3 regions of the Chromobacterium violaceum ATCC 12472 genome follow, and region 1 is predicted to be linked to each of the others. Evidence: predicted binding sites of a transcription regulator. Region 1 holds the regulator's gene; each other region holds the start of a gene.
The links. Region 1 encodes HrcA, which represses chaperone genes, less so after heat shock. Its sites were predicted from a motif close to ATTAGCACTCGNNNNNNNCGAGTGCTAAT; they were not measured.
Positions count from the first base shown of each region.

Region 2: a site for HrcA is predicted at 5,039-5,067, ahead of groES (co-chaperone GroES). Genes of this name have one in related genera too.
Region 3: a site for HrcA is predicted at 2,343-2,371, ahead of rpoH (RNA polymerase sigma factor RpoH). Genes of this name have one in related genera too.

Region 1 is NC_005085.1:1,728,754-1,738,724, forward strand. It holds gene CV_RS07840 (substrate-binding periplasmic protein) at 1-593, opposite strand, end outside; gene CV_RS07845 (GNAT family N-acetyltransferase) at 807-1,289, opposite strand; gene alaS (alanine--tRNA ligase) at 1,404-4,037, opposite strand; gene CV_RS07855 (SRPBCC domain-containing protein) at 4,102-4,560, opposite strand; gene recX (recombination regulator RecX) at 4,564-5,022, opposite strand; gene recA (recombinase RecA) at 5,022-6,074, opposite strand; gene hrcA (heat-inducible transcriptional repressor HrcA) at 6,231-7,253, shown strand; gene mltB (lytic murein transglycosylase B) at 7,285-8,325, shown strand; gene dnaX (DNA polymerase III subunit gamma/tau) at 8,422-9,971, shown strand, end outside.
Region 2 is NC_005085.1:4,336,966-4,346,936, forward strand. It holds gene rfbB (dTDP-glucose 4,6-dehydratase) at 1-510, shown strand, start outside; gene rfbD (dTDP-4-dehydrorhamnose reductase) at 507-1,439, shown strand; gene rfbA (glucose-1-phosphate thymidylyltransferase RfbA) at 1,457-2,329, shown strand; gene rfbC (dTDP-4-dehydrorhamnose 3,5-epimerase) at 2,360-2,902, shown strand; gene groL (chaperonin GroEL) at 2,997-4,637, opposite strand; gene groES (co-chaperone GroES) at 4,685-4,972, opposite strand; gene CV_RS19905 (MraY family glycosyltransferase) at 5,141-6,244, opposite strand; gene CV_RS23110 (transposase) at 6,558-6,869, shown strand; gene CV_RS23115 (plasmid pRiA4b ORF-3 family protein) at 6,838-7,107, opposite strand; partial or broken gene CV_RS24185 (IS5 family transposase) at 7,131-7,683, shown strand; gene wecC (UDP-N-acetyl-D-mannosamine dehydrogenase) at 7,664-8,902, opposite strand; gene wecB (non-hydrolyzing UDP-N-acetylglucosamine 2-epimerase) at 8,906-9,971, opposite strand, start outside.
Region 3 is NC_005085.1:4,530,190-4,540,160, reverse strand. It holds gene CV_RS20860 (PglL family O-oligosaccharyltransferase) at 1-1,358, shown strand, start outside; gene rpoH (RNA polymerase sigma factor RpoH) at 1,449-2,312, opposite strand; gene ftsX (permease-like cell division protein FtsX) at 2,441-3,349, opposite strand; gene ftsE (cell division ATP-binding protein FtsE) at 3,346-3,999, opposite strand; gene ftsY (signal recognition particle-docking protein FtsY) at 4,060-5,187, opposite strand; gene rsmD (16S rRNA (guanine(966)-N(2))-methyltransferase RsmD) at 5,427-5,981, shown strand; gene CV_RS20830 (YfhL family 4Fe-4S dicluster ferredoxin) at 6,091-6,342, shown strand; tRNA gene CV_RS20825 (tRNA-Tyr) at 6,482-6,566, shown strand; tRNA gene CV_RS20820 (tRNA-Gly) at 6,619-6,692, shown strand; tRNA gene CV_RS20815 (tRNA-Thr) at 6,717-6,791, shown strand; gene tuf (elongation factor Tu) at 6,832-8,022, shown strand; tRNA gene CV_RS20805 (tRNA-Trp) at 8,033-8,108, shown strand; gene secE (preprotein translocase subunit SecE) at 8,173-8,529, shown strand; gene nusG (transcription termination/antitermination protein NusG) at 8,529-9,062, shown strand; gene rplK (50S ribosomal protein L11) at 9,163-9,594, shown strand; gene rplA (50S ribosomal protein L1) at 9,596-9,971, shown strand, end outside.

The DNA of each region.
Region 1 (9,971 bases):
AGCCGTTCGGGATCCAGTCCCTGCTTGCGCGCCGCGTAGCGTTGGAACAGGGCGACGCCGACGCTGAACTGCACCCGGCGCGCGTACAGCAGCTTGGCGGATTGGGCTTCGTCGTTGGTTAGCACCAGCGCGTCCCTGTCGGACAAGCCCAGGTCTTCCAGCATCTTCTGTCCCGGCGTGTCCCGCGCCACCGCCACCCTGGCCCGGCTGAGGTCTTCCAGCGCAAAGAAGGGGACGGCGTTGGGGCCGCTCAGCCGAAACAGCTCGATGGGCAGCGGCAGCGCTGGGCCCACCCATTTGAACCACGCCTCCCGCTCCGGCGTCCTGACCGTCAGGTAGAGCAGGGTGTTGGGCGTTTGCTGGGCTTCGCGCAGCGCCCGGCTCCAGGGTTTGATTTCCACCGCCGCGCGCAAGCCGCTGTCGTGCAACATCATCTGCAGCAATTCATTGGCGAAGCCTTTGCGGGCGCCGTCCTCCTCGTAGCTGAGCGGGGGAAGGGTTTCGGTCAGCGCCAGCAGGTCGGGAGGCGGCGCTTCGGCGCGGATGATGGGGGAGGCGAGTGCGAGCAGCAGGGCAATGAGGCGGGCGCGCATGGGTTTCACCGGTGCGTTGGCATGCTTTCTTTTCCCACTATAAGCGCGGCGGATAAAAAAAGAGCCCCGGTGGAACCGGGGCATCGAAGCAAACAACAAAGGAGAAGCCATAAGAAGCATCGTTATATTAGTAATTCTTGATTCTGCTTGCTTTGACTTGAAACAAACTTACAGATTCTGTTGGTTTGGATTATCTGTTGTATTACAGCCTGCTCATGCGGCCAGCGTCTTGCTCAGCTCGATGCGCTCATCGTCGACGCCGGCCGGATAGGGCTGGATCGCGCTCTGGCTGTAACCCAGCCGCTGGTAGAAGCGCAGGTTGTCGGGCAGGCGCCGCCGGGTGGACAGCTTCAGTTTCCGCACGCCCTGGCGGCTGAGCTGATGTTCCGCGTGGCTCATCAACGCCGATCCGAGGCCGTAGCCTTGCCAGTCCGGATGGGTGCAGACGCGCTTGACTTCGGCGCAGCCGTCGTCGGGCGGCAGCACCAGCAGGCAGGCCACCGGCTGTCCTTGCCGTTCGGCGACGAAGATCTGGCTGCCGCTGGCCAGGTGGCCGGTCAGGCTGGCGACGGTTTCGTCCAGCGCGGTGGGGCGGCTGGGCAGCATCGTTTGCAGCGGGCCGAAGGCCTGTTGCAGCAACAGGCGGATGGCGGGGAGGTCGTCCCAGCCGGCGAGGCGAAATGCGGTGTCGCTCATGGCGTGCTCCTGAGGATGGGCCGCCGTCGAGTGTAATGAAAAATTATGAAGATATGAAAAACGGCCACATGGAATCCATGCGGCCGTTTGTTCTGCGCAACACGAGGGGACGGTTTACAGCTTGCCGGCCACCCAGGCTTGCACGCCGTTCAGCGCGGCGTCCAGGTTTTCCGGCTGGGTGCCGCCGGCCTGGGCCATGTCGGGGCGGCCGCCGCCCTTGCCGCCTACTTGCTGGGCGACGAAGTTGACCAGTTCGCCGGCTTTCAGCTTGCCGGTCAGGTCGGCGGTGACGCCGGCCACCAGCGCCACTTTGCCGTCGCCCTTGGCGGCCAGCACGATGGCCGCGGAGCCCAGCTTGTCCTTCAGCTTGTCCAGCGTCTCGCGCAGCGCGGTGTTGTCGGCGCCCGGCAGCTCGGCGGCCAGCACCTTGACGCCGTTGATGTCGGCGGCGGCGTCGGCCAGGCTGTCGCCGGCGGAAGAGGCCAGTTGTCCCTTCAGCTTGGCCAGCTCCTTCTCCAGCGCCTTGGCGCTGTCCTGCAGCGCGGCGATCTTGGCCAGCACTTCGTCGCTGGTCTGCGCTTTCAGCGCGGCGGCGGCTTCCTTGATCAGCGCGTCCTGGGCCTGGATGTAGGCCAGCGCGCCTTCGCCGGTGACCGCTTCGATGCGGCGCACGCCGGCGGCCACGCCGCCTTCGGCGACGATCTTGAACAGGCCGATGTCGCCGGTGCGCTTGACGTGGGTGCCGCCGCACAGTTCGGCGGAGAAGTCGCCCATGGTCAGCACGCGGACCTCGTCGCCGTATTTTTCGCCGAACAGCATCATCGCGCCGGACTTCTGCGCCGCTTCCATGCTCATCAGCTCGGCCTTGACCTCGTAGTTGGCGGCGATCACGTGGTTGACCACGCGCTCCAGCTCGGCGATCTGCGCGGCGGTGACGGCTTCGCCGTGGGCGAAGTCGAAGCGGGTGCGTTCCGGGTTCACCAGCGAACCCTTCTGCACCACGTGGCCGCCCAGCACATGGCGCAATGCCGCGTGCAGCAGGTGGGTGGCCGAGTGGTTGCGGGCGCTGGCCTGGCGCTGGTGCAGGTCGATGGTGGCGGTGACGGCGTCGCCCACTTTCAGCGCGCCGCGGGCGAGCTTGCCCTTGTGGCCGAAGGCCGCGCCCTGAATCTTCTGGGTGTCGGCCACGTCGAACAGCGCGGCGATGCCGCCGGCGGCGGAGATTTCGCCGACGTCGCCCACCTGGCCGCCGCCCTCGGCGTAGAAGGCGGTGCCATCCAGCACCACGATGCCTTCGTCGCCGGCGGACAGGCTGTCGACCGGATCGGTGCCCTTGTACAGCGCCAGCACTTTGGCCTCGACGCTGGACTTGTCGTAGCCGTGGAAACGGGTGTCTTCGCCGTCGTAGGCGATCTTGCCGCTCATCTTGAAGTTGGAGCCGGCGCGGCCGCGCTCGCGCTGGGCCTCCATCGCGCGCTCGAAGCCTTCCAGGTCGGCGTGGATGCCGCGCTCGCGGCAGATGTCGGCGGTCAGGTCCACCGGGAAGCCGAAGGTGTCGTACAGCTTGAAGATGGTGTCGCCGTCCAGCGCCGTCTTGCCGCCTTCCAGCGCGGAGTCCACCAGGCCCATGCCGATTTCCAGCGTTTCGGCGAACTTGATTTCCTCGGCGCGCAGCGCGTCCTCGATATGGGCCTGCTTCTCGCGCAGCTCCGGATAGGCTTCGCCCATCTCGGCGACCAGGTCGGCGACGATCTTGTGGAAGAACAGGCCCTTCTGGCCCAGCTTGTAGCCGTGGCGGATCGCGCGGCGGGCGATGCGGCGCAGCACGTAGCCGCGGCCCTCGTTGGACGGCAGAATGCCGTCGGCGACCATGAAGGAGCAGGCGCGGATGTGGTCGGCGATCACTTTCAGCGACGGCACGTCCTGGCTGTATTCGACGCCGGTTTCGCGGGCGGCTGCGCGCACCAGACAGGCCAGCGCGTCGGTTTCGTAGTTGGACTTCACGTGCTGCAGCACGGTGGACAGGCGCTCCAGGCCCATGCCGGTGTCGACGGATGGCTTGGGCAGCGGGTGCAGCGTGCCGGCTTCGTCGCGGTTGAACTGCATGAAGACGTTGTTCCAGATCTCCATGAAGCGGTCGCCGTCTTCGTCCGGGCTGCCCGGAGGGCCGCCGGCGACGGACGGGCCGTGGTCGAAGAAGATCTCGGTGCACGGGCCGCAAGGGCCGGTGTCGCCCATGGTCCAGAAGTTGTCGGACGCGTACGGCGCGCCCTTGTTGTCGCCGATGCGGACGATCTTGTCGGCCGGCAGGCCGACGGTCTGGTGCCAGATGTCGTAGGCTTCATCGTCGGTGGCGTACACCGTCACCATCAGCTTGTCCTTCGGCAGCGCCAGCCATTGCTCGCCGGTGAGGAATTCCCAGGCGAAGGTGATGGCGTCGCGCTTGAAGTAGTCGCCGAAGCTGAAGTTGCCCAGCATTTCGAAGAAGGTATGGTGGCGCGCGGTGTAGCCGACGTTTTCCAGGTCGTTGTGCTTGCCGCCCGCGCGCAGGCATTTCTGGCTGGTGGTGGCGCGGGTGTAGTCGCGCTTCTCGAAGCCCAGGAACACGTCCTTGAATTGCACCATGCCGGCGACGGTGAACATCAGCGTCGGGTCGTTGCCGGGGATCAGGCTGCTGGAGGGAACTACCTGGTGGCCTTTGGAGGCGAAGAAATCCAGGAATTTCTTGCGAATTTCAGAGGTTTTCATGATTTTTCGGTCAATTTTCAAAATCTGGTCCGGGCGCCGTGCCAGGACGAATCCATCGATTGTGTCAAGCCGGGGCCTGGCTGGCAAGCGCTTCGCAGCGCTGCTTCAAGGCCTGGTTCATTTGCAGGAAGCCTTGGCGGACGCGTTCCAGCCGCCCGCCGCCGATCAGCGGCAGCAGAATGCCCGAGAAATCTTCGCCGTGATGCAGGCGGGTGCCGCCGTCATCCAGCGCTTCCAGCCGGAAGCGGTGCTCGCCGTCCAGCAGGCCGGAAACGAGCAGTTCGCCGCGCCAGGCCAGCAGCGCGCCGGCATCGAACGCCGTCAGCCGCGGCCGGAAGGTCAGGTGGCGGCCGCCGGGCGGGCGGAGGGTGGCCACCAGCCGCGCGCCCGCTTCGTGGCGGCCGTGCAGGCCGACGATGAACGGGTTCCACTCCGGGTAGCGCCGCCAGTCTGTCAGCACCCGCCACACCCGCTCCGGGCTGGCGGCGATGTCGATCTGGGTGGCGATGCTGCGCGTGGCCATGGCTCAGTCCTCGTAGAAGTCGTCGTCCGCGCCGCCCGCCAGCACCTGGCGGATCACGTCGGCCGGAAAGCCGCGCTGCGCCAGGAAACGGTACTGCCTGGCTTTCTCCGCGGCGTCGGCCGGCAGGCGGCCGAATTTCTTGCGCCACTGCTCGCGCGCGCTGGCGAGGTCGTCCTGGCCGGACAGCGCCTCGCGTATGGTGTCGCTGTCCACGCCGCGCTGGCGCATTTCCTGCGCCAGGCGGCGGCTGCCGAACTTTGTTCCCTTGCTGCTGGCGAACTGGCGGGCGAAGCGGTCGTCCGACTGCCAGTTCGAGGCGGCCAGCTCGTCCAGCGCCGCGTTGAGCTCGTCCTCGCTGTCGGCAAAAGGCGCGAGCCGCCGAACCAGTTCCTGCCGGGTGTATTCCCGGCGGGACAGCAGTTCGGCGGCCCGCGCCTTCAGGCTTTTGCCTTCCGCCGCCATCAGGCGTCGAAGGCGTCGTCGGCGAACTCTTCGTCGCCCTGGTTTTCGTTGATTTCGATCTTCACGCCCACCGCTTCGCGGATCTTGCGCTCGATCTCGTCGGCGATGGCCGGGTTGGCTTTCAGCCATTCGCGGGTGTTGTCCTTGCCCTGGCCGATCTTCTGGCCGTTGTACGCGTACCAGGCGCCGGACTTGTCGATGAAGCCGTGCTTGACGCCCAGCTCGATGATTTCGCCCTGGCGCGAGATGCCCTCGCCGTACAGGATTTCGAAATCGGCCTGGCGGAACGGCGGGGACACCTTGTTCTTCACCACTTTGACGCGAGTGTCGTTGCCGATCACTTCGTCGCCCTTCTTGATGCCGCCGGTGCGGCGGATGTCCAGGCGCACGGAGGCGTAGAACTTCAGCGCGTTGCCGCCGGTGGTGGTTTCCGGGTTGCCGAACATCACGCCGATCTTCATGCGGATCTGGTTGATGAAGATCACCAGGGTGTTGGTGCGCTTGATGTTGCCGGTCAGCTTGCGCAGCGCCTGGCTCATCAGGCGGGCCTGCAGGCCGACGTGGCTGTCGCCCATCTCGCCCTCGATTTCAGCCTTGGGCACCAGCGCGGCGACGGAGTCGACCACGATCACGTCCACGCCGCTGGAGCGAACCAGCATGTCGCAGATTTCCAGCGCCTGCTCGCCGGTGTCCGGCTGCGAGATCAGCAGGTCTTCGACGTTGACGCCCAGCTTCTGCGCGTAAACCGGGTCCAGCGCGTTTTCGGCGTCGATGTAGGCGCAGGTGCCGCCCAGTTTTTGCGCCTCGGCCACGGCCTGCAGACACAAGGTGGTTTTACCCGACGACTCCGGGCCGTAGATTTCGACCACGCGGCCGCGCGGCAGGCCGCCGACGCCCAGCGCCAGGTCCAGGGTCAGCGAGCCGGTGGAGATCACTTGCAGGTTTTCGGTGATCTGGTTGTCGCTCATGCGCATGATCGAGCCCTTGCCAAATTGCTTTTCAATCTGGGCCAGGGCAGCGGCCAGCGCCTTGCTCTTGTCTTCGGAAGCCATGCTGTCTCCAAATGGGGTAGTCGGACCAATGATGGGGGCGATTATCGCAGAAAAAAGCTGGGCCAACAGCAGCTTGGGGCCGCGGTTTTCGTGCCATGGTCGTAAAGCCGCGCCACGGCCCCTTTTGGCGCGGTGCAGGATGTGTACAATGGGGACATGATGAACGAACGCGCCCAACATTTGCTGAAGGCGCTGATCGAACGGTACATCGCCGACGGTCAGCCGGTCGCCTCCAAGACCCTGTCGCTGCTGCCCGGCGTGGAGCTGTCGTCGGCCACGGTGCGCAACGTGCTGGCCGATCTGGAAAACATGGGCCTGATCGCCTCGCCGCACACCTCGGCGGGCCGGGTGCCCACTGCGCGCGGCTACCGGTTGTTCGTCGACCGGCTGCTGACGATACGGCCGCTGGACGAGCTGTCGCGCCACGAACTGGAGGCCAATCTGCAGCCGGACAGCCCGCAGCGCATCGTGCAGGCGGCGTCGTCGCTGCTCTCCGAGCTGACCAGTTTCGCCGGCGTGGTGCTGACGCCGCAGCGCAGCGACGTCGCTTTCCGCCAGATCGAATTTCTGCGCCTGTCCGAACGGCGGGTGCTGATGATACTGGTGACGCTGGACGGCGACGTGCAGAACCATTTGCTGGTGACGGAGCGCGATTACACGCCGAGCGAGTTGATCGAGGCCGGCAATTTCATCAACCAGCATTACGCCGGCCAAGGGCTGAGCGCCGTCGCGCAGCGGGTGGAGAGCGAGCTCAAGCAGCTGCAGGGAGACATCGCCGAGCTGATGGCCGCCGCGGTGAAGCTTGGCCAGCAGACGCTGGCCAAGCGCAGCGAGGACGTGGTGGTCAGCGGCGGCTCGCGCCTGCTGCAGGTGCACGACCTGTCCGACGACCTGTCGCGGCTGCGGGAGCTGTTCGGCGTGTTCGAGCGCAAGACCGAGCTCTTGAAGCTGCTGGCGCAGGGCAGGGAGGCGCAGGGCGTGAACATTTTCATCGGCGAGGAGTCTGGAGTCATGACGCTGGACGAATGCTCGGTGGTGACCGCGCCCTACTGCATCAACGGCCAAGTGGTCGGCACGCTCGGCGTGGTCGGCCCCACGCGCATGGCCTACGAGCGGGTGATCCCCATCGTCGACATCACCGCCCGCCTGGTCAGCAACGCGCTGTCCTTCCGTGAATGAATCCGAGCCATACCCAAAAGAAAGCAGAATCATGAAATCGATGTTGAAACTGGCCATCGCCGCCGCCCTGGCCGGCGCGGCCCTCACCGCCCCGCCAGCCCAGGCTGACGCCGCCTTCCTGTCTCGCCCCGATGTGCAGCGCTACATCGACGAGCAGGTGGCGAGCGGCCAGTTCAATCGCCCCGAACTGGAGGCGGTGTTCGCCAATGTCGAGCTGAAGCCCAACATCATCCGCATCCTGGACAAGCCGTCCACCTCGCGGCCGTGGTACCAGTTCCGCGCGTCCACCGTCAACGACAAGCTGATCGCGGACGGAACCGCGTTCTGGCAGGCCAACGCCGACGCGCTGTCCCGCGCCGAGCGCCAGTACGGCGTGGCGCCGGAGGTGATCGTCGCCATTCTGGGCGTGGAAACCCATTACGGCCGCAACACCGGCAGCTTCCGCCTGGTGGATTCCTTGTCCACCATCGGCTTCGACTACCCGCGCCGCGCCGCGTACTTCCGCGGCGAACTGACCCAGTTCCTGCTGCTGGCGAAGGAGGAGGGCAAGGACCCGCTGACGCTGAAGGGGTCCTACGCCGGCGCGATGGGCCTGCCGCAGTTCATGCCGTCCAGCTACCGCAAGTGGGCGGTGGACTTTGACGGCAGCGGCCACCGCGACATCTGGAACAACCCGCATGACGCCATCGGCAGCGTCGCCCATTATTTCCAGCTGCACGGCTGGCGGCACGGCGACGACGTGGTGGCGCCGGCCAGCGTGGCGCCAGGCGCCCAGGTCGACAAGCTGCTGGCCGACAAATTCAACTTGCACTACACGGTGGGCGAGCTGCGCAAGCTGGGCGTGGCGCCGCAGGCGCAGCTGGCCGACGACGTGCCGGCGGTGCTGTTCTCGCTGGAGACCGCGCCCGGCGTCACCGAATACTGGCTGGGCCTGAACAACTTCTACGCGATCACCCGCTACAACCGCAGCACGCTGTACGCCAAGGCGGTGCAGGAAATCGCCGATCAGCTGCGCGCGCGCTACTACGCGACGCTGGCGCAGCGGCCGGACCCGGCGTCCGTCGCGCAGTAAGGCCGGGCCCGCGCAACCGGCCACCGGCGCCGCCCGCGCGGCCGCGCCGGTGAAACCTGTCGCCTTGCGCGGCAATTCCCGTTAAAATCCGCCCCCATGAGCTATCAAGTCCTTGCCCGCAAGTGGCGCCCCAAACGCTTCGCCGACCTGGTCGGCCAGGAGCACGTGGTGCGCGCCCTCTCCAACGCCCTGAAAGAGCAGCGGCTTCACCACGCCTACCTGCTGACCGGCACCCGGGGCGTCGGCAAGACCACCATCGCCCGCATTCTGGCCAAAAGCCTGAACTGCGAGACCGGCACCACGGCCGAGCCCTGCGGCGAATGCCAGGCCTGCCGCCAGATCGACAGCGGCCGCTTCGTCGACCTCTTGGAGATCGACGCCGCGTCCAACACCGGCATCGACAACATCCGCGAAGTGCTGGAAAACGCCCAGTACGCGCCTACGATGGGCCGCTTCAAGGTCTACATCATCGACGAAGTGCACATGCTGTCGAAGAGCGCGTTCAACGCGATGCTGAAGACGCTGGAAGAGCCGCCCGGCCACGTCAAGTTCATCCTGGCCACCACCGATCCGCAGAAGGTTCCGGTGACGGTGCTGTCCCGCTGCCTGCAGTTTTCCTTGCGCAACATGACGCCGCAGCAGGTGTCCAGCCACCTGGCCCACATGCTGGACATCGAAGGCATCCATTACGAGGCGCCGGCGCTGGCCTTGCTGGGCCGCGCGGCGTCCGGCTCGATGCGCGACGCGCAGTCGCTGCTGGACCAAGCCATCGCCTACGGCCTGGGCGAGGTCAAGGAAGACGGCGTGCGCGCGATGCTGGGCGCGGTGGACCGCCGCTACCTGTTCACCCTGCTGCAGGCGCTGGCCGCGTCCGACGGCCCGGCGCTGATGGCCGAGGCCGACAGGCTGGCCGAGCGCGGCGTCAGCTTCGATTCCGCGCTGTCCGAACTGGCGGTGCTGCTGCAGCAGCTGGCATTGGCGCAGACGGTGCCGGCGGCGCTGGCGGCCGACGAGCCCGAGCGCGACACGCTGTTCGCGCTGGCCGACGCCATCGCGCCGCAGGACGTGCAGCTGTACTACCAGATCGCCATCCACGGCCGCAAGGACCTGGCCTTGGCGCCGGATGAACACGCCGGCTTCAATATGACCCTGCTGCGCATGCTGGCCTTCCATCCGGCCAACGCGCCGGCGCAGACCGCCGCGCCCGCGCGCCCGGCCGCGGCGGTCCAGCCGCGGCCCGTGGCCGCATCGGCGGCCGCCGTCGCCAGCGTCTCGGTGCCGGCGGAGCGGGGCATGTCGCCGGCCGCGCGCGCGTTGCAGGCCGCGGGCCTCGGCGCGCAAGCGCAAGGCAAGCCCCGCGCGGCGGAACCGTCCCCGGCCGCCGAGCCGGAACCCGAGCCCGCGCCACTGCCGTCCGCCGTGGTTTCGGCTGTGTCGGAACCGTCAAAGCCCGCGCCGAGCCCGCAGCCGGCTCCGGCGCTGGCCGCGCCGGTGTCCGAGCCGGCTGCGCAGGATGACGAGGACGAGCGCGACGAGGAAGAGATCGTCGAAGCGCCCTGGTCCGACGACGACGCGATGCCGGCCTACATGCAGCAACCGCCGCTGGAGGACGAGCCGTCCAGCTATAGCTTCGACGGCGACTGGCA
Region 2 (9,971 bases), 2.1 Mb from region 1:
ACCAACTGCAGCAATAATTACGGCCCCTATCACTTCCCGGAAAAGCTGATTCCGCTGGTCATCCTGAACGCCCTCGCCGGCAAGCCGCTGCCGATCTACGGCGACGGCCAGCAGGTGCGCGACTGGCTCTACGTCAAGGACCACTGCAGCGCGATCCGCCGCGTGCTGGAAGCCGGCAAGCTCGGCGAAACCTATAATGTCGGCGGCTGGAACGAAAAAACCAATCTCGAGGTAGTCAACACCATCTGCGGCATTCTGGACCAGTTGAGGCCCCGCGCGGATGGCAGGCCCTACCGCGAGCAGATCCACTTCGTCTCCGACCGGCCCGGCCACGACCGCCGCTATGCGATCGACGCCCGCAAGCTGGAGCGGGAACTGGGATGGAAGCCCGCCGAAACTTTCGACAGCGGCATCCGCAAGACCATTGAATGGTATCTGGGCAATCCAAACTGGATCGAACACGTCAGCAACGGCAGCTACCGCGACTGGCTGGACAAGCACTACGGATGATGACCATGCCCCGCATACTGATAACCGGCAAAAACGGCCAGGTCGGCCACGAATTGCTGCGCGCGCTGGCGCCGCTGGGCGAGCTGATCGCCACCGACAGGCGGGAGCTGGACCTCACGTGGGACGACGCGCGCATCGAGCAGGCGCTGGACCAGCATGGGCCCGACATCATCGTCAACCCGGCCGCCTATACCGCGGTCGACAAGGCGGAAAGCGACGAGGCAACGGCGCACGCCGTCAACGCCTGCGCGGTCGGCGTCATCGCGCGCTGGACCGCCCGCCATGGCGCGTTGCTTGTCCACTACTCCACCGACTACGTGTTCAGCGGAGACGGCGAACGCCCCTGGCGGGAAGACGACGCAACCGGCCCGCAATCGGTATATGGACGCAGCAAGCTGGCGGGCGAAGAAGCCATCCGGCATGCCGCGCCTCGCCACCTGATACTCCGCACCAGCTGGGTTTTCGGCGCGCATGGCGCCAATTTCCTGAAAACCATGCTGAAGCTGGGACAGGAACGGGATTCGCTCAAGGTCGTCAACGACCAGATCGGCGCGCCAGCCTCCGCCGCCATGATCGCCGACGTCAGCGCCGAACTGATTCGCCGCTACCTGGCCGCCCCCTCCGGCTTCGCCTTTGGAACCTACCATCTGGCGCCCCGGGGGGAAACCAGCTGGCACGGCTATGCAAGCTATCTGCTGCAGCGAGCCGCGTCCTACGGACTACCACTGAAAATCGATCCCGCAAACATCCAGGGCATTCCCAGCAGCGACTATCCGCTGCCAGCCAAGCGCCCAGCCAACTCCAGGCTGAGTTGCGACAAGCTGAAAAGCGCTTTCGGCATCGAGCTGCCGGAATGGAGAAGCGGCGTGGACCAGGTGCTGGCTCAATTGCTCCCCACCTACGACAGCGGTGCCCCAGCCCGGGAATGACCACAGGAAATCTGGCAATGAAACGAAAAGGCATCATTCTGGCCGGAGGCTCCGGCACCCGGCTCTACCCGGCCACCATCGCCGTCAGCAAGCAATTGCTGCCGATCTACGACAAGCCGATGATCTATTACCCGCTGACGACGCTGATGCTGGCCGGCATTCAGGACATCCTGATCATCTCCACGCCGCAGGACACGCCCCGCTTCCAGCAACTGCTGGGAGACGGCAGTCAATGGGGGATCAATCTGCAATACGCGGTCCAACCCAGTCCGGACGGCCTGGCCCAGGCCTTCCTGATCGGCGAGCGCTTCATCGACGGGTCACCGTCTGCGCTGGTGCTCGGCGACAACATCTTCTACGGCCATGAATTTTCCGGTCTGCTGCAGGCGGCCAATATCCAGACCTCCGGCGCGACCGTCTTCGCCTACCGGGTCAGCGACCCCGAACGCTACGGCGTGGTGGAGTTCGACCAGCAAGGCTGCGCCCTGAGCATCGAAGAGAAACCCGCCCAGCCCAAATCGCACTACGCGGTGACCGGCCTGTACTTCTACGACTCGCAGGTGGTAGACATCGCGAAGCGCATCAAGCCCTCGCCCCGAGGCGAACTGGAAATCACCGACGTCAACAATATTTACCTGCAACAGCAGCAGTTGAACGTGCAGACCATGGGGCGCGGCTATGCCTGGCTGGATACCGGCACCCATGAATCGTTGCTGGAGGCCGGCCAGTTCATCGCCACCATAGAGAACCGCCAGGGACAAAAGGTGGCCTGCCCCGAGGAGATCGCCTTCCGCAACGGCTGGATAGACGAAGCCCAGGTACGCCAGCTGGCCCAGCCCTTGCAGAAAACCGGCTACGGCCGCTATCTGCTGGCGATGCTCAGCAACTGACACCCTACACGAACAGAACAAAGACAAGCGATGAAAGTCATTGATACCGAGATCTCCGCGGTCAAGATCATCGAGCCCCAGATATTTGGCGATGAGCGCGGTTTTTTCTTCGAAAGCTTCAATCAGCAGCGTTTCGAACAGGCTGTCGGCCATGCGGTCGACTTCGTGCAGGACAACCACAGCCGCTCCGGCAAAAATGTCCTGCGCGGGCTGCACTACCAGCTCGATCCGCATCCGCAGGGAAAGCTGGTGCGCGTCGTGTCAGGCGCAGTATTCGACGTCGCAGTCGACATCCGTCCCGGTTCCGAGACCTTCGGCCAATGGGTCGGAGTAGAGCTCAGCGCCGCCAACAAGCGTCAGCTGTGGATTCCCGCCGGCTTCGCCCACGGCTTCCTCACGCTGAGCGACGATGTGGAGTTCCTGTACAAGACCACCGATTACTGGCATCCGGAGCTGGAACGCACCCTCGCCTGGGATGACCCGGACCTGGCAATCGCCTGGCCGCTGAGCGACGCGCCGACGCTGTCAGCCAAGGACCAGACCGGCGCCTCCTTCTCCTCGCTGCCGCGCTGAAGCCATTTCTGAAATGCAAACAGCCCCGCAGGCATAAGCCGCGGGGCTGTTTGTTTGGGCAGGCATGCGAACATGCCCGCCTGACCGGCTCGATTTACATCATGCCGCCCATGCCGCCCATGCCGCCCATGTCCGGCATGCCAGCGGCCGGCTTGTCTTCCGGCAGCTCGGCGATCATGCAGTCGGTGGTCAGCATCAGGCCGGCCACGGAAGCGGCGTGCTGCAGAGCGGAGCGGGTCACCTTGGCCGGATCCAGCACGCCCATTTCCAGCATGTCGCCGTATTCGCCGCTGGCGGCGTTGTAACCGAAGTTGCCCTTGCCTTCCAGCACCTTGTTCACGACAACCGACGGCTCGTCGCCGGCGTTCTTGACGATCTGGCGCAGCGGGGCTTCGATCGCGCGCAGCACGATCTTCACGCCAGCTTCCTGTTCGGCATTGTCGGTCTTCAGGTTTTCCAGCGTCGCGCGGGCACGCAGCAGGGCCACGCCGCCACCGGGCACCACGCCTTCTTCAACGGCTGCGCGGGTGGCGTGCAGCGCGTCTTCGACGCGGGCCTTCTTCTCTTTCATTTCCACTTCGGTGGCGGCGCCGACCTTGATCACGGCAACGCCGCCGGCCAGCTTGGCCACGCGCTCTTGCAGCTTCTCGCGGTCGTAGTCGGAAGTGGCTTCTTCGATCTGCTTGCGGATCTCGCCCACGCGAGCCTGGATGGTGGCGGCTTCGCCGGCGCCGTCGATGATGGTGGTGTTTTCCTTGCCCACTTCGACGCGCTTGGCCTGGCCCAGTTGGTCCAGCGTGGCTTTTTCCAGAGTCAGGCCGACTTCTTCGGCGATGACTTCGCCGCCGGTCAGCACGGCGATGTCGGTCAGCATGGCCTTGCGGCGGTCGCCGAAGCCCGGAGCCTTGACAGCCACGACCTTCAGGATGCCGCGAATGGTGTTCACCACCAGAGTGGCCAGCGCTTCGCCTTCGACGTCTTCGGCGATGATCAGCAGCGGGCGGCCGGACTTGGCCACTTGCTCCAGCACCGGCAGCAGGTCGCGGATGTTGGAGATCTTCTTGTCGAACAGCAGGATGAACGGATTGTCCAGGGCGGCGATCTGCTTGTCCTGGTTGTTGATGAAGTACGGGGACAGGTAACCGCGGTCGAACTGCATGCCTTCCACCACGTCCAGTTCGTTGTTCAGGCTCTTGCCGTCTTCAACGGTGATCACGCCTTCCTTGCCCACTTTTTCCATCGCATTGGCGATGATTTCGCCGATATCGCTATCGGAGTTGGCGGAGATGGAGCCTACCTGGGCGATTTCCTTGGAGGTCGCGCAGGGCTTGGCGATCTTGGCGATCTCGCCGACCAGTGACACCACAGCCTTGTCGATGCCGCGCTTCAGGTCCATCGGGTTCATGCCGGCGGCGACGAACTTCATGCCTTCCTGCACGATGGCCTGAGCCAGCACGGTGGCGGTGGTGGTGCCGTCGCCGGCCACGTCGGAGGTCTTGGAAGCCACTTCCTTGACCATCTGGGCGCCCATGTTCTCGAACTTGTCCTTCAGTTCGATTTCCTTGGCCACCGACACGCCGTCCTTGGTGATGGTCGGCGCGCCGAAGGAGCGGTCCAGCACAACGTTGCGGCCCTTGGGACCCAGGGTAACCTTGACCGCGTCGGCCAGGATGTTGACGCCGGCAACCATCTTGCTGCGAGCGGAATCACCGAACTTTACGTCTTTAGCTGCCATTCTCGAAATCTCCAATATCTGTTTATGAAGTTCAGGTAAGGGTCGGATTACTCAACGATGCCCATTACATCTTCCTCGCGCATCACGAGGACTTCTTCGCCATCCACCTTGACGGTCTGGCCGGAATACTTGCCGAAGATCACCTTGTCGCCAACCTTCAGTTCCAGCGGACGGCGTTCGCCGTTTTCCAGGATCTTGCCGTTGCCCACTGCGAGCACTTGGCCCATGTCCGGCTTCTCGGCGGCTGCGCCCGGCAGAACGATGCCGGACGCGGTCTTTTCTTCAGCCTCGAGGCGCTTGATAACAACACGGTCGTGCAGAGGACGGATTGCCATTGATCTCTCCTATTACATTGGCTGTTGAGAGTTGAACATCAGGTATGTGTAGGTTGCGGTCGAAGGCTTAGCACTCGACCATTGCGAGTGCTAATGATAGGGATGCGAGTGGTGATTTTCAAGAGCCTGTACCAGCAATTTTCTGCAGGCTCTCATGTGAAGATCAGATCAGTTACGCATAGACTTGCGCAGCAACATCCAACGCGGCGTACGGAATCGGATGATCATCCGGTACAAGTACACATAGGTAATCATGAAAATAAGGACGAAACACATCAATACTACTGTATTGTCCCAAAACAACATAGCAGGCACTACGGACACAGAAGATAGCGCCCAGAGGTAGGGAGAGGTTAGGCTATTACGCATGGTCATGTGATCAACATCCTTACTCCCTACCATCCAGCGTACCAGGCGCATATAAATTAACTGATGTAGGTGCAGAGCATCAGGATAACCGACCCGGCGCCCTTGCAGGAACTTACGACGATAAATCGAGAACAAGGTCTCAAACACCGGATATATCACGCATAGCAGCGGAAACCATGGCGATACCTGCGGATGACGTGCCACCAGCAACACTGACATTTCGGCGATCATGAAGCCTACCAAGTAGGCACCACCATCGCCCGCAAAGATCAATCCTCGCGGGAAATTCCAAAACAAGAAGCCCGCAATCGCCCCCACCATGGCAAAACAAACACCCATCAACGCAACATCCTGCATCTTGAACGCTACATACGCGATTGCCAGAAGAATGAAAATAGACACTACACCAGACAAGCCATTGTAGCCATCGATGATGTTGACCGCATGCGCCACACCACCAACCGCTACCATAGTCAACACAAGGGACAGCATCCAGAACCGTGACAACAAGGCGTCCACGAAAGGAAGGTCCAAATGCCACACACCAGCCCCCAGCATGAAATAGCCCAAAATTGCTGCAACGAAAGTAGCCAGCAGCCTTGGCAACGGCCCCACTTTCTTTGTCACATCCTCAAGCATCCCCGCAGCAAAAGCCGGCAACGCCACCACCAATAGCAACAGCGACAAAACATCCTTCTGTAGCCAAGCCAACAAACCGCACCCAGCAACCAAACCGGCAGCAATCGGTACCCCACCGATACGCGGCACCGGGCGAGCGTGGAACTTCTGCACCCCCCCAAGATCATGGTCTGCCGAAAAGCTCTCGTGCAAATGTGCGAAGTGGATCAGGCACATACCGACGAGTAAAGATAAAAATGTAGCCAACAATAGAATCTGTAACATTAAGCTTCTCTTCAATATTTGATGATGCCGATATTTTAGTACCGTCCGACGGCAACAAAACTTGACTTGTCATTGTAAACCTCATGCAATTTTCAAGCCACTGCTTTCATGTAACCATATCTAAGCATTATCGCTTTTGATGCATCATACATAATACCGGACTCATCATGACTATTCTCGTAACCGGAAAAATAGGCGTCATTGACGGCGATTTCGTGCTCAACTGGCTCGCGAGTAGCGGCAAAACCGTAGTCAACCTAAGAGCTAACAAAAATCGACAGAACAAGTTGATGCCAAGCCTTGTCAGACGGGCATGAGACGTCAACTTGTCACCCAGAAGCTGTGGAAATCCTTACAGCCGCAGTTTCCCCTGCCACCTCGTCCCCGTGGCAGGGGTCGCCCCCGCTTGGATGATCGGGCCGCTCTGAACGGCATCCTATTTGTCCTCACCACGAGTATCCCATCGGAGGACCTGCCGCAAGAGTTGGGCTTCGGCAGCGGCATGACCTGCTGGCGACTACTACGAAATTGGCAGCTCAAAGGTCTCTGGGATCAGCTTCATCGTAAGCGTCATCCCGAGGCCATATTGACGCTTACAGCTTTACTTCGGAGAGCCGCTGGTTGACCTCGTCCAGATTGAAGGCAGCAGGATCGAAGCTGCCACCACACCATTCGAGCATCGCCTCATGCTCCTCATGCGTCGGGTCGTCGATGGCTTCCAAAAACTCGTAATAGCCCGGCACGCCTCCGTCATCTTCCGGCGAGCACGCATTGCTACCATCCAGGCAGATTGGGTCGACGTCGACGTCCCCACCACTCAGTTGATGGGGACTACTCTGGACACGTTCTTGCCGCTCGTCTATACGGCCTCAGAATGACGCTTACGCTTCATCTTGCATTGCTCGCGCAGCTTGGACAATGCGACCAGATTGATTGGAGTCGTGCCAGCGTCGACGGGGCGGGCGAGTGTCGCCAGCCCCCGGGGAGCCAGCAAACGGGCCCCAACCCCACCGACCGGGGCAAGCTCGGTAGCAAACGACACATCGTCGTAGATCGTCGTGGCCTGCCATTGGCAGTGAGCCAATCGACATGACTCGATGGTGCTTGAGGCATTGATCAATGCCATCCCGGCCATCCCCGGCTTACCGGGCCAGCCGCGGAAACGGACGGACCGGCTACACGCCGACAAAGGCTACGACTACCACCGTTGTCGCGACTATCTTCGACGACGAGGCATCTAGGCCCGAATTGCCCGCCGAGGCGTGGAAAGCAGCGAGAAGCTTGGGCGGCATCGCTGGGTGGTTTAGCGAACGTATGCGTGGCTAGCGAGGTTCGACAAGTTGCGTATTCGCTTTGAACGTCGGTTGGATACGCATTACGCATTGTTGAAGCTAGCTTGTTCCCTGATTTGCTTACGGTTTATCGCGAAATTTTGTTAGCGGCTCTAAGTCCACAATAATCATGGATATTCAAGCTTAGTAAACGCTGATTCACCGCATGGTCAAGAAACTGCTTATGTCGAACCAAAACCACAATCAAGTCCGCAACATCCAAAGCGCTATCCAAATCAATAAGCACATATTCACTATGCTCTCTAATATTAGGCTCAACCACAATTACATCATGGCCAGCTCTTAGGATAGCATCCACCACCTGCACTGCCGGCGATTCGCGCAAATCATCAATATCAGGCTTGAATGCCAAACCAAGGCAGGCGACACGAGGAGCGCGGCCGAGCTTGACATGAGCATCCGCGATTTCAGCCTTTATTCTATCTACAACCCAATCCGTCTTGGAGTTGTTAACCTCACGCGCCGAGCGAATGAGCCTCGCATTCTCAGGATCACGAGCGACGATAAACCAAGGATCAACCGCAATACAATGCCCCCCCACGCCAACGCCTGGCTGCAAAATATTTACGCGCGGGTGACGATTTGCCAGCGAAATCAATTTCCACACATCAATATTCTCTTTTGCACAAATCAATGAGAGCTCATTGGCAAAAGCAATATTTACATCACGAAAGCTATTCTCGGTCAGCTTGCACATCTCAGCCGTTTTCGAATTTGTCTCCAATACCTCGCCGGAGACAAAGCTACGGTAGAAAGTAGCTACCGCACTCGTCGCCTCGGGAGTCAAACCGCCAACGATTCGGTCATTCTCCACCAGTTCGACCATAATTTTACCTGGCAACACACGCTCAGGGCAGTAGGCGATGTGGATTTTACCTACATCGACGCCCGACTCAGCCAAAACCTCAGCCATCTTCTCAGTCGTGCCAACCGGAGAGGTCGACTCCAGGATGACCAGATCACCCTCTTTTACAAATGGAGCAATGCTTCTGGTAGCCGCCAACACATGGTCAATATTCGGCTGAGGAATGCCCCCCCCCTCATGGAAAGGAGTAGGCACACAGATCATGTATACATCGCCAGATTGTGGTGTTACAAAAGCCTTTAACATTCCCGTGGCAACAGCAGAGCGCACATAGCCATCCAGGTCAGGCTCAACAATATGAACATTGCCTTGATTAATCGTATCAACTGCATGCTGATTCAAATCAACACCAACAACTTTATAACCATTGCTCGCCAATAATGCTGCAGTAGGCAAGCCAATATATCCCAAGCCGACTACGCAAACCGTTTTATTCATCATCACTTACACCCTCTTTAAAGCAGAAATAATCCGTTCACATGCGCTGCCATCACCATAAGGATTATGCGCTTTGGACATCATTTCATAATGATTGGAATCATCCAGCAAAATTGAAACATGCTCAATGATCTTGGCCCGATCAGCCCCCACCAACTTCACCGTTCCAGCCGCGACCGCTTCAGGTCTTTCGGTAACATCTCGCATAACGAGAACTGGCTTCCCTAAGCTTGGAGCCTCCTCTTGAATGCCGCCACTATCAGTCAATACAATGTAGCTGTGCTTAAGAAGCATGACAAAGGGCTCGTAATCGAGCGGCGGAATCAGGTGAACATTATTCAGATTATTAAGAATCGCATTCACTGGCTCTTGAACTTGTGGGTTCAAATGCACAGGATAAACGAAATTCACATCTGGATATTTATTAGCCAAATCTTTAAGAGCTTCACAAATCTGCAGGAAGCCCGAGCCAAAGTTTTCTCGCCTATGCCCTGTGATGAGAATATAACATTGCTCCTTCCAGTTAAAGGGAAGGTGAACAGATAATACATCACATAACGCTTTATATTTTACTGGATCGCTATCAATTCTATGGAGCACCCAGAAAAGAGCATCGATTACCGTATTGCCTGTAACTAGAATATCCTTTTCCAGCACATTCTCATTAAGCAAGTTATCCTTGCTTTGCTCAGTAGGCGCGAAGTGAAGTTGAGATATCTTTGAAACTACCTGCCGGTTAAACTCCTCAGGAAATGGAGCGTGCACATCAAAGGTTCTCAAACCCGCTTCGACATGTCCCAAAGGAATCCCAAGATAAAACGCAGCCATACCGGCAGCAAGAGAAGTTGTCGTATCCCCATGCACAAGCAGCATATCAGGCTTGTGCTCCTTCAAAACACTGCGCATATGCAAAAGCACAGATGAGGTCACATCAAACAGATCTTGCCCTGGCTTCATCAAATTCAAGTCAATATCCGCATCAATATTGAATACTGACAAAACCTGATCTAGCATTTGCCGATGTTGCGCGGTAAGGCATACGACTGTTTCGAAATTTTCTTCGCAGCTTTTC
Region 3 (9,971 bases), 1.9 Mb from region 1:
TGACCGGCCTGGCGCCGGCGCTGGGGCTGTTCTACGACGGCTCCCACCCCACCAGCAACATCTTCGGCCACATCGGCCAACGCAACCAGTACGCCCATTACCTGATGTGGTCGGTGGTGTCCGGCGTCTACCTGTTCGCCGTCGGCCGCCTGGGCAGGGCCTGGCTGATCGCGCTGGTGTTGTGGATGGCGCTGATGCTGGGCTGGGCCGGCTCCCGCACCATTCTTCTTTACCTAGTGGCATTGTCGGCGCTGGCCGGCCTGTGGCATTGGCGCAGCAGGGACGAGAACTCGCGCCGGATGATGCTGGCGATGTGGGCGGCCTCGGGCACGATTCTGGCCGCCCAGTTCGCGCTGCCCTTGTTCAATCACCTGATCTCGCTGCTGACCCATTCCGACGTCGAGAACGCGTCCGGCGTGGCGCGGCTGGCTGCCAACGGCGACGACATGGGCGCGCGCCGCTTCGCCGAGATGCACAAGGCCTGGCTGGCGTTCAAGGCGCATCCGCTGTGGGGCGTGGGCTGGTCGCAGTACGCTGCCGAGAGCGTGCGCCTGCAGCCGCTGCCGCAGTTCGCCGCCGCCGGCTACAATAGCGGCCTGTTCACCAATGCGCACAATCTGCTGATGCAGCTGCTGGCCGAGATGGGCGGCGTGGTGACCGCGCTGGTGGTGGCAGGCTTCGTCTGGGCGGTGCTGCCCTTCTTCCGCCGCAAGGCCGAGCCCGAAGGCGTGCTGGCATTGGGCTGCATCGCGGTGACGCTGACCCACAGCATGCTGGAGTACCCGCTGTGGTATTACTACTTCCTGGCGATGCTGGTGGTGTTCATGGCGATGGCGCCGCGCGGCGAGCGCGCGCTGGCCTGGCCGCTGCGCCTGCCGCTGCTGGCGGCGCTGGCGTGGGTGGGCTGGCTGTCGATCAGCACCACGTCGATGTTCTGGGAGCTGGTGAATCTCTACGTGCCGACCGGCAACGCGTCCAAGGACAAGGTCCGCGCCGAGCGCCTGATCGAGATCGTCGAGACCAAGCCGCTGTTCGCCTACCATGCCTTGTACACGCTGGACGACTATCTGCCGGTGAATCGCGACAACTTGAGGCAAAAGCTGGCGCTGGAAGACCGCCTGACCGCGTTCCGCCCGTATCCGGACGTGATGCTAAAGCGCGCGCAGCTGGAGCTGCTGGCTGGGGAACGGGAGAAGGCCGAACGGACGCTGCGCACCACGCTGGCCTCGTTCCCGACTTACGCCGGCCAGTTCCTGGAGACGCTGGGCGACCAGGATCCGGCCTGGGAGCCGCTGCGCCGCATCAGCCGCGAAGCCTACGACAAGCTGCCGGCCAAGTTCCGCACCTTGCAGGAGTGAGGCGCGTTCCCCCGTCCCTATCGGCGGGGGAGGGCATGAAAAAAGCCGCTCGATGTTTCGAGTGGCTTTTTTTGCGACGGACGGGTGGAATCAGTTGTCCAGCACCACGCCTTCGCTGAGCGCGGCCTTCATCTTGGACAGCGCCTTGGCTTCGATCTGGCGGATGCGTTCCGCGGATACGCCGAACTCGGCGGCCAGCTCGTGCAGCGTGGCGCCGCTGTCGTCGGCCAGCCAGCGGGCCTCGACGATGCGGCGGCTGCGCGGATCCAGGGTCGACAGCGCGTATTCCAGGCCTTCCGACTGCAGCATGTCGAAGGCGCGTCGCTCCAGCGCGCGGGTTGGCTCGCTGTGGCTGTCGGCCAGCCAGTCGATTGGCGCGTAGCTGTCCTCGTCGTCGCTGTCGGCCAGCAGGGACACGTCCTGGCCGGTCATGCGGATTTCCATTTCGCGCACTTCCTCGGGCTTGACGCCCAAGTCTTCGGCGATGGACTTGGCTTCCTGCTCCGACAGCGCCGAAAAACCGCTCTTCATGCTGCGCAGGTTGAAGAACAGCTTGCGCTGCGGCTTGGTGGTGGCGATGCGCACCAGGCGCCAGTTGCGCAGGATGAATTCGTGGATCTCGGCCTTGATCCAGTGGATGGCGAACGAGAACAGACGCACGCCGCGGCCCGGTTCGAAACGCTTCACCGCCTTCATCAGGCCGATATTGCCTTCCTGGATCAGGTCGGCCTGTTGCAGGCCGTAGCCGGCGTAACCGCGCGACACGGACACCACCACGCGCAGGTGCGACAGCACCATCTGCCGCGCCGCTTCCAGGTCGTTTTCCTGCTGGAAACGGGTCGCGAGCTCGGTTTCCTGTTCCGGCGTCAGCATGGGGATGCTGTTCACGGCCTGGATGTATTGTTCCAGGCTGCCGCTGGTCGACGGGACCGGAAGGGCAAATGTTGTGTTCATTGCGATGGCTACCTCCTTGGGTAGTGCTATCTTAGCACTCGAATATTGAGAGTGCTAGCAGCGAAAGGTTCCCGAGTCAATGATATTTAACAATGGCCCCGATAGCCGAAACCTTTCGCTTGTCATTATTATTTCGGTTCCACCTTGCGCAGATGATGGTCGGCCGCGAGGCGGGCGCCCAGCATCGCCAGCGCGGCGGAAACGCCGATCAGCGCGGCCAGCTCGGGCAGGTTCAGCGCGCGCAGCTCCACCCGCTCGCCGTAAAGCATCGCGAACTCGCGGATGGCCGGGTTGGCCATCGCCGCCAGCCAGCTGGAGAGGCCCCAGGCCAGCAGCGCCGCCAGCACGCCCTGCCACAGCGCGTGGTACATGAAGGGGCGGCGGATGAAGCTGTCGGTGGCGCCGATCAGTTTGGAGACCTCGATCTCGTCCTGGCGCGCCAGGATCTGCATCCGGATCGCGTTGTGGGTGACCAGCACCAGCGCCAGGCCCAGCGCGGCGGCCAGGAACCAGGTCAGCTTCTTGCCCATCTCCACCATGCCGTACAGGCGTTTGGCCCAGCTGGCGTCGAATTGCGCCAGCTCCACCATCGGCAGGCCGGACAACTCCTTCTGCAGCATGTCCAGCTCGCGCGGCTCCAGCGATTTCGGCGTCACCACGAAGGCGTCCGGCAGCGGATTGGCGTCCAGCCCGTCGGACAGGCCGGTCAGGCCGTTGCGCTTTTCCAGATCCTGCAGCGCCTGGCCCTTGCTGACGAAAGTGAAGCTCTTCACCTTGGGATGGTGCGACAGGGTGCTGTTGACCGCGGCGATGTCGGCCTGCTCGGCGGCCTGTTCCATGAACAGCGTGATCTGCGGCGTGGCGGTGAGGCGGCCCACCCACTCCTGCACGCTGCTGACGGCGAGATACAGCGACAAGGGCAGCGCCAGCGCCAGCGCCAGCATCAGCAGGGTCAGCAGGCTGCCGAACGGCTGGCGGACGATCTTGGCCAGCGCCTGCTTGGCGCTTTGCCAGTTCAGATAGAGAAAGTGTTTCATGCGGCGAACTGTCCTTCCCTCAGGCGGATGATGCGGCGGCCGTAATCTTCCATCAGGGTTTCGTCGTGGGCCGAGATCAGCACGGTGACCCCCACCTGGTGGAAGGATTTGAACAATTCCATGATGTCCAGCGCGTAGGCGCGGTCCAGGTTGGCCGATGGTTCGTCGGCCAACAGGATGCTGGGGCGGTGGACCACGGCGCGGGCGATGCACAGCCGCTGCTGTTCGCCGCCGGACAGGCGGATCGGCATCATCTTTTCCTTGGGCAGCAGGCCGACCTTGTCCAGCGCCGCGCGCACGCGCTTGGCGGCGTCGCGGCGGTCGAAGCCTATGATGTCCAGCGGCAGCATCACATTGTCGAACACGCTGCGGTCGAACAAGATCTTGTGGTCCTGGAACACCATGCCCAGATGCTGGCGCACATAGGGCACCTGGCTCGCGCGCAGCTTGGACAGGTTCTGGCCGTTGACGATGACGCCGCCGCTGGTGGCGCGCTCGATGCCGGCGATCAGCTTGAGCAAGGTGGACTTGCCTGCGCCGGAATGGCCGGCGAGGAACACCATCTCGCCGGTTTCTATGGTGAACGACAGGTTCTTCAGGGCTTCGTTGCCGCCCGGGTAGCGCTTGGTGACCTGGTCGAACTGTATCATTGAGAGGTTTCCCGCTTGTTGGCTGAGAAAAGGCGGCCGCCTGCGCGGCCGCGAGATGTCTTATTCGAACAGCGCGTCGATGTAGTCGCGGCTGTCGAACGGCCGCAGGTCGTCGATGCTCTCGCCGACGCCGACGAAGCGCAGCGGAATCGGCCGCTGCTTGGCGATGGCGGCGATCACGCCGCCCTTGGCGGTGCCGTCCAGCTTGGTCAGGATCAGGCCGGTCAGGCCCAGCGCGTCGTCGAAGGCCTTCACCTGATTGACGGTGTTCTGGCCGATATTGGCGTCCAGCACCAGCACCACCTCGTGCGGCGCGTCCGGCAGCGCCTTCTGGATCACGCGCTTCACCTTCTTGATCTCTTCCATCAGGTGCAGCTGCGTCGGCAGGCGGCCGGCGGTGTCGGCCAGCACGATGTCGATGCCGCGGGCGATGGCGGCCTGGATCGCGTCATAGCAGACGGCGGCGGAGTCGCCGCCTTGCTGCGCGATCACGGTGACGTTGTTGCGCTCGCCCCAGGCGATCAGCTGCTCGCGCGCGGCGGCGCGGAAGGTGTCGCCGGCGGCCAGCAGCACGCTTTTGCCCTGGCTCTGATAATACTTGGCCAGCTTGCCGATGGAGGTGGTCTTGCCGGCGCCGTTGACGCCGGTCATCATGATCACGAACGGCTTCTTGCCTTCCACGTTCAGCGGCACTTCCAGCGGGCCGATCAGATCCTGCAGCGAATCCTTCAGCGCGCCCTTCAATTCGGACGAATCTTTCAGCCCCTTCAGCGATACCCGCTCGCGCACGTCCTGCAGCAGGTGCTCGGTGGCGTCCATGCCCATGTCGGCGGTCAGCAGCACCGTCTCCAGTTCCTCGTACAGGTCTTCGTCGATCTTGCCGCCGCCGAACAGGCCGGCCAGCTGCTTGCCCAGCTTGTCGCGGGTTTTGGCCAGGCCTGCCTTCAGCCGCTCGGTCCAGCTCATTTTCTTCAGGGGCACGGGCTCGTCAGGGATGGCCGCAACGGCGGCCTCAGCAGAGGCGGGGGCTGTTTCCGCGATGGGGGCGGCGACGGGCTCGCGCTGCGGCTCCGGGACGGGGGCGATGGTCTCCGGCGCGGCGGGCGCCTGTTCCGGCGCGAGCAGCGCCGGCGTTTCGATCTGCGGCGTTTCGGCCGGCTTGGTCTTTTTCTTGAAGAAGCTAAACATGCGTGAATGGGCCAGAAAAGCGGTAAATGGCTAAATTGTATCCTCAAACGCCGCCGAGTACAGAATCGGCTGGCGATCCGAGCGTCAGAACAAGCAGTCGCGGTGGATACATATATAATAAGGAATGCTGGCGAAAATTCGCCGCCGGCGCGACAGATTCCGCGCCGCGCGCGCGGGAATGAGGCGCTAAAGTCCTGATCAGGTTAAACTCTCGCGCTTGTCCCAAGAGTTTAGCTTTCATGAGTCAGACACGTAATAAGGTCAGAATCATCGGCGGCGACTACCGTCGCCGCCTGTTGCCCTTCCCCGAGGCCGAAGGCCTGCGCCCGACGCCCGATCGCGTGCGCGAGACGCTGTTCAACTGGCTGGGCCAGGATCTGTACGGCAAGAGTTGCCTGGACCTGTTCGCCGGCAGCGGCGCGCTCGGCTTCGAAGCCGCGTCGCGGGCGGCCCGCCGGGTGGTGATGGTGGAAAAGTCGCGCAAGGTTCACGAGGCGCTGCAGGCCAATCGCCGTTTGCTGCAAGCCGGCGCGATCGACGTGGTCGCCGGCGACGCGCTGCTGTATTTGAAGAGCAGCCGCGAATCCTTCGATGTGATCTTCCTGGATCCGCCCTACGATTCTGATCTGCTGCAGCAGGCGCTGCCGCTGGCGCTGGCGCGCCTGTCGGAAGAGGGCGTGCTTTACGTCGAGGCCAGGCAGTGGCCGGATGCGTTGCCGGACGGCGTGGAGACGCTGCGCCGCGACAAGGCCGGCATGGTCCAGTACGGCCTGCTGGGCCGCAGCGCGCAGTAGGCACCCCGCGCCGGAGGGTTCGCGCCTATATGGATATAACCAGCGCGAACTTGCGACCCCGGTCGGCGGATGACAGAATTCATGTTGTGGAATACTTGAGGAAATTACTATGTCTTTGATGATTACCGACGAATGCATCAACTGCGACGTCTGTGAGCCGGAGTGCCCGAACAACGCGATCTCCCAAGGCGAGGAGATCTATCAGATCGACCCCAATCTGTGCACCCAGTGCGTGGGCCACTACGACGAGCCGCAGTGCCAGCAAGTCTGTCCGGTGGACTGCATCCCGCTGGATCCGGCCCATGAGGAGACCCAGGAAGAGCTCCATCAGAAGTATTTGAAAATTTCCGGCCAGGCCTGATGGCGCTAAGCTTTTGATGTATAAAAGAATGCCTCGCGACCCGCGGGGCGTTTTTTATTTTTCAGCGAAAAAATGCAATTTTTTTCGCGAAAGGTGTTGACGGTTGGTCGGGGCATCTATAATATTCGGGTCTCTTTCAGGAGGGATTCCCGAGCGGTCAAAGGGATCAGACTGTAAATCTGACGGCTCTGCCTTCGAAGGTTCGAATCCTTCTCCCTCCACCAGAATTAGATGAAGCGCTTGGCAGTGAAGTCAGCTGTCTTGTTGTAGAGCCAGGCGGGTGTAGCTCAATGGTAGAGCAGAAGCCTTCCAAGCTTACGACGAGGGTTCGATTCCCTTCACCCGCTCCAAGCGTTTGATTAGCCTGTTTAAGGGCCCATGTAGCTCAGGGGTAGAGCACTCCCTTGGTAAGGGAGAGGTCGGCAGTTCAATTCTGCCCATGGGCACCATAGTTCAATTTTAGCTTGTTTCGTATTCAGGAAATTTGCCATGGCTAAGGAAAAGTTCGAGCGGACCAAACCGCACGTAAACGTCGGCACCATCGGTCACGTTGACCATGGTAAAACCACTCTGACCGCTGCTATCACCACCATTCTGTCGAAGAAGTTCGGTGGCGAAGCCAAAGACTACTCCCAGATCGACAGCGCGCCGGAAGAGAAGGCTCGTGGTATCACCATCAATACCGCGCACGTTGAATACGAAACCGAGACCCGCCACTACGCTCACGTAGACTGCCCGGGCCACGCCGACTACGTTAAGAACATGATCACCGGTGCTGCCCAGATGGACGGCGCGATCCTGGTCTGCTCGGCCGCTGACGGTCCGATGCCGCAAACCCGCGAACACATCCTGCTGTCCCGCCAGGTTGGCGTGCCGTACATCATCGTCTACCTGAACAAGGCTGACCTGGTTGACGACGCCGAGCTGCTGGAACTGGTGGAAATGGAAGTGCGCGATCTGCTGTCTTCCTACGACTTCCCGGGCGACGACACCCCGATCGTGACCGGCTCCGCTCGTCTGGCGCTGGAAGGCGACCAGTCCGAAATGGGCGAACCGTCGATCTTCCGTCTGGCTGACGCGCTGGATTCCTACATCCCGACTCCGGAGCGCGCCATCGACAAGCCGTTCCTGCTGCCGATCGAAGACGTGTTCTCGATCTCCGGCCGCGGCACCGTGGTGACCGGTCGCGTAGAGCGCGGCATCGTGAAAGTGGGCGAAGAACTGGAAATCGTGGGTCTGAAAGACACCGTGAAGACCACCTGCACCGGCGTGGAAATGTTCCGCAAGCTGCTGGACCAGGGTCAGGCCGGCGACAACGTGGGCGTGCTGCTGCGCGGCACCAAGCGTGAAGACGTGGAGCGCGGCCAGGTTCTGGCCAAGCCGGGCACCATCACCCCGCACACCAAGTTCGAAGCTTCGGTGTACGTTCTGTCCAAGGACGAAGGTGGCCGTCACACCCCGTTCTTCGCGAACTACCGTCCGCAGTTCTACTTCCGCACCACCGACGTGACCGGCGCGATCTCGCTGGCCGAAGGCGTGGAAATGGTAATGCCGGGCGACAACGTGGAAATCAAGGTTGAGCTGATCGCCCCGATCGCCATGGAAGAAGGTCTGCGCTTCGCCATCCGCGAAGGCGGCCGTACCGTCGGCGCCGGCGTGGTTGCCAAGATCATCGCTTAATAAGGTTTAAAGGCCAGTAGCTCAATTGGTAGAGTATCGGTCTCCAAAACCGAGGGTTGGGGGTTCGAGACCCTCCTGGCCTGCCAATTAAGACCAGCCGGCGCACTGCGCCGGTTGGTCTTTTGTCGCATATGTGCGAGAGAAATCGACATGGAAATGCAAGATAAGATCAAGTTGATCCTGGCTGGTCTTGTAGTAGTGGCCGGGGTTGTCGGCTTTTACCTGATTCCCGAGGGTCAGGGTCTGCTGCGCGCGCTGGCTTTCGTCGCCTCCATCCTGCTGGCTGCCGGCGTGGTGTGGACTTCGGCGCCCGGCAAGGGCTTGGTGACTTATGCCAACGAGTCCATGGTCGAGGCTCGCAAAGTGGTTTGGCCGACGCGCAAGGAGGCGACCCAGGTGACGCTGATGGTGTTCGTGTTCGTCACCGTCCTGGCGCTCTTCATGTGGCTGGTGGATTCCAGCCTGTCCTGGCTGTTTTACGACGTGATACTCGGTCGAGGTAGATAATGGCAAAGCGCTGGTATGTGGTACACGCTTACTCCGGTTTTGAGAAAAGCGTGCAAAAAGCGCTGCGTGAACGTATCGAACGTTCCGACATCGCAGATCAATTTGGTCAGATTCTGGTGCCGGTGGAAGAGGTTGTGGACGTGAAGAACGGCCGCAAGTCGATCACCGAGCGCAAATTCTTCCCCGGCTACGTGCTGGTGGAGATGGAGATGACCGACGATACCTGGCACCTGGTGAAGAGCACGCCCAAGGTGACCGGTTTTGTCGGCGGCACGGCGAATCGCCCCGCTCCGATTTCCAAGAAGGAAGTCGAGGCCATCATGCAGCAGATGCAGGAGGGCGTGGAGAAGCCGAAGCCGAAAGTGCTGTTCGAAGTGGGCGAGAAGGTTCGCGTCATCGACGGCCCGTTCAACGACTTCAACGGCAGCGTCGATGAGGTGAACTACGAGCGCAACAAGTTGCGCGTGTCGGTTCAGATCTTCGGCCGCGATACGCCGGTTGAGCTGGAATTCAGCCAGGTGGAAAAGCTGTAAGATTTCGCTTGGCAACTTTGTGAAAAGCGTGTAACATTCTGCGCTTTCGTCCGGGAAGCGAACCCTGGTTCGCGCTATACCCATTTTAGGAGTTTTAATCGTGGCAAAGAAAATTGTCGGCTACATCAAGCTGCAAGTGCCCGCTGGCAAAGCCAACCCGTCGCCTCCGATCGGTCCGGCACTGGGTCAGCGCGGTCTGAACATCATGGAATTCTGCAAGGCGTTCAATGCTCAAACTCAGGGCATGGAACCCGGCATGCCGATTCCGGTTGTGATCACCGCCTACGCGGACAAGTCCTTCACCTTCACGATGAAGACTCCTCCGGCCACCTTCCTGCTGAAGAAGGCCGCTGGCATCAAGTCCGGCTCCGCCAAGGCGCACGTGGACAAGGTTGGTAAAGTGACTCGCGCTCAGCTGGAAGAAATCGCCAAGACCAAGCAAGCGGATCTGACCGCTGCCGATCTGGACGCCGCTGTTCGCACCATCGCCGGCTCCGCCCGTTCGATGGGTCTGGAAGTGGAGGGCGTGTAATATGGCTAAGATCTCCAAGCGCCTGCAAAATCTGAAGGCTACCGTAGACCGCAACAAGCTGTACGCCGTCGACGAAGCCATTGCTCTGGTCAAGGCTGCCGCCACCGCCAAGTTCGACGAGTCGATCGACATCGCCGTAAACCTGGGCGTGGATCCGCGTAAATCCGACCAAGTGGTCCGTGGTTCCGTGGTTCTGCCGCGCGGCACCGGCAAGTCCGTACGCGTTGCCGTGTTCGCTCAAGGCGCCAACGCCGAAGCCGCCAAGGCTGCCGGCGCTGAAGTGGTCGGTTTCGACGACCTGGCCGAGCAAGTGAAGGCCGGCAACCTGGACTTCGACGTTGTGATCGCTTCCCCGGATGCGATGCGCGTTGTCGGTC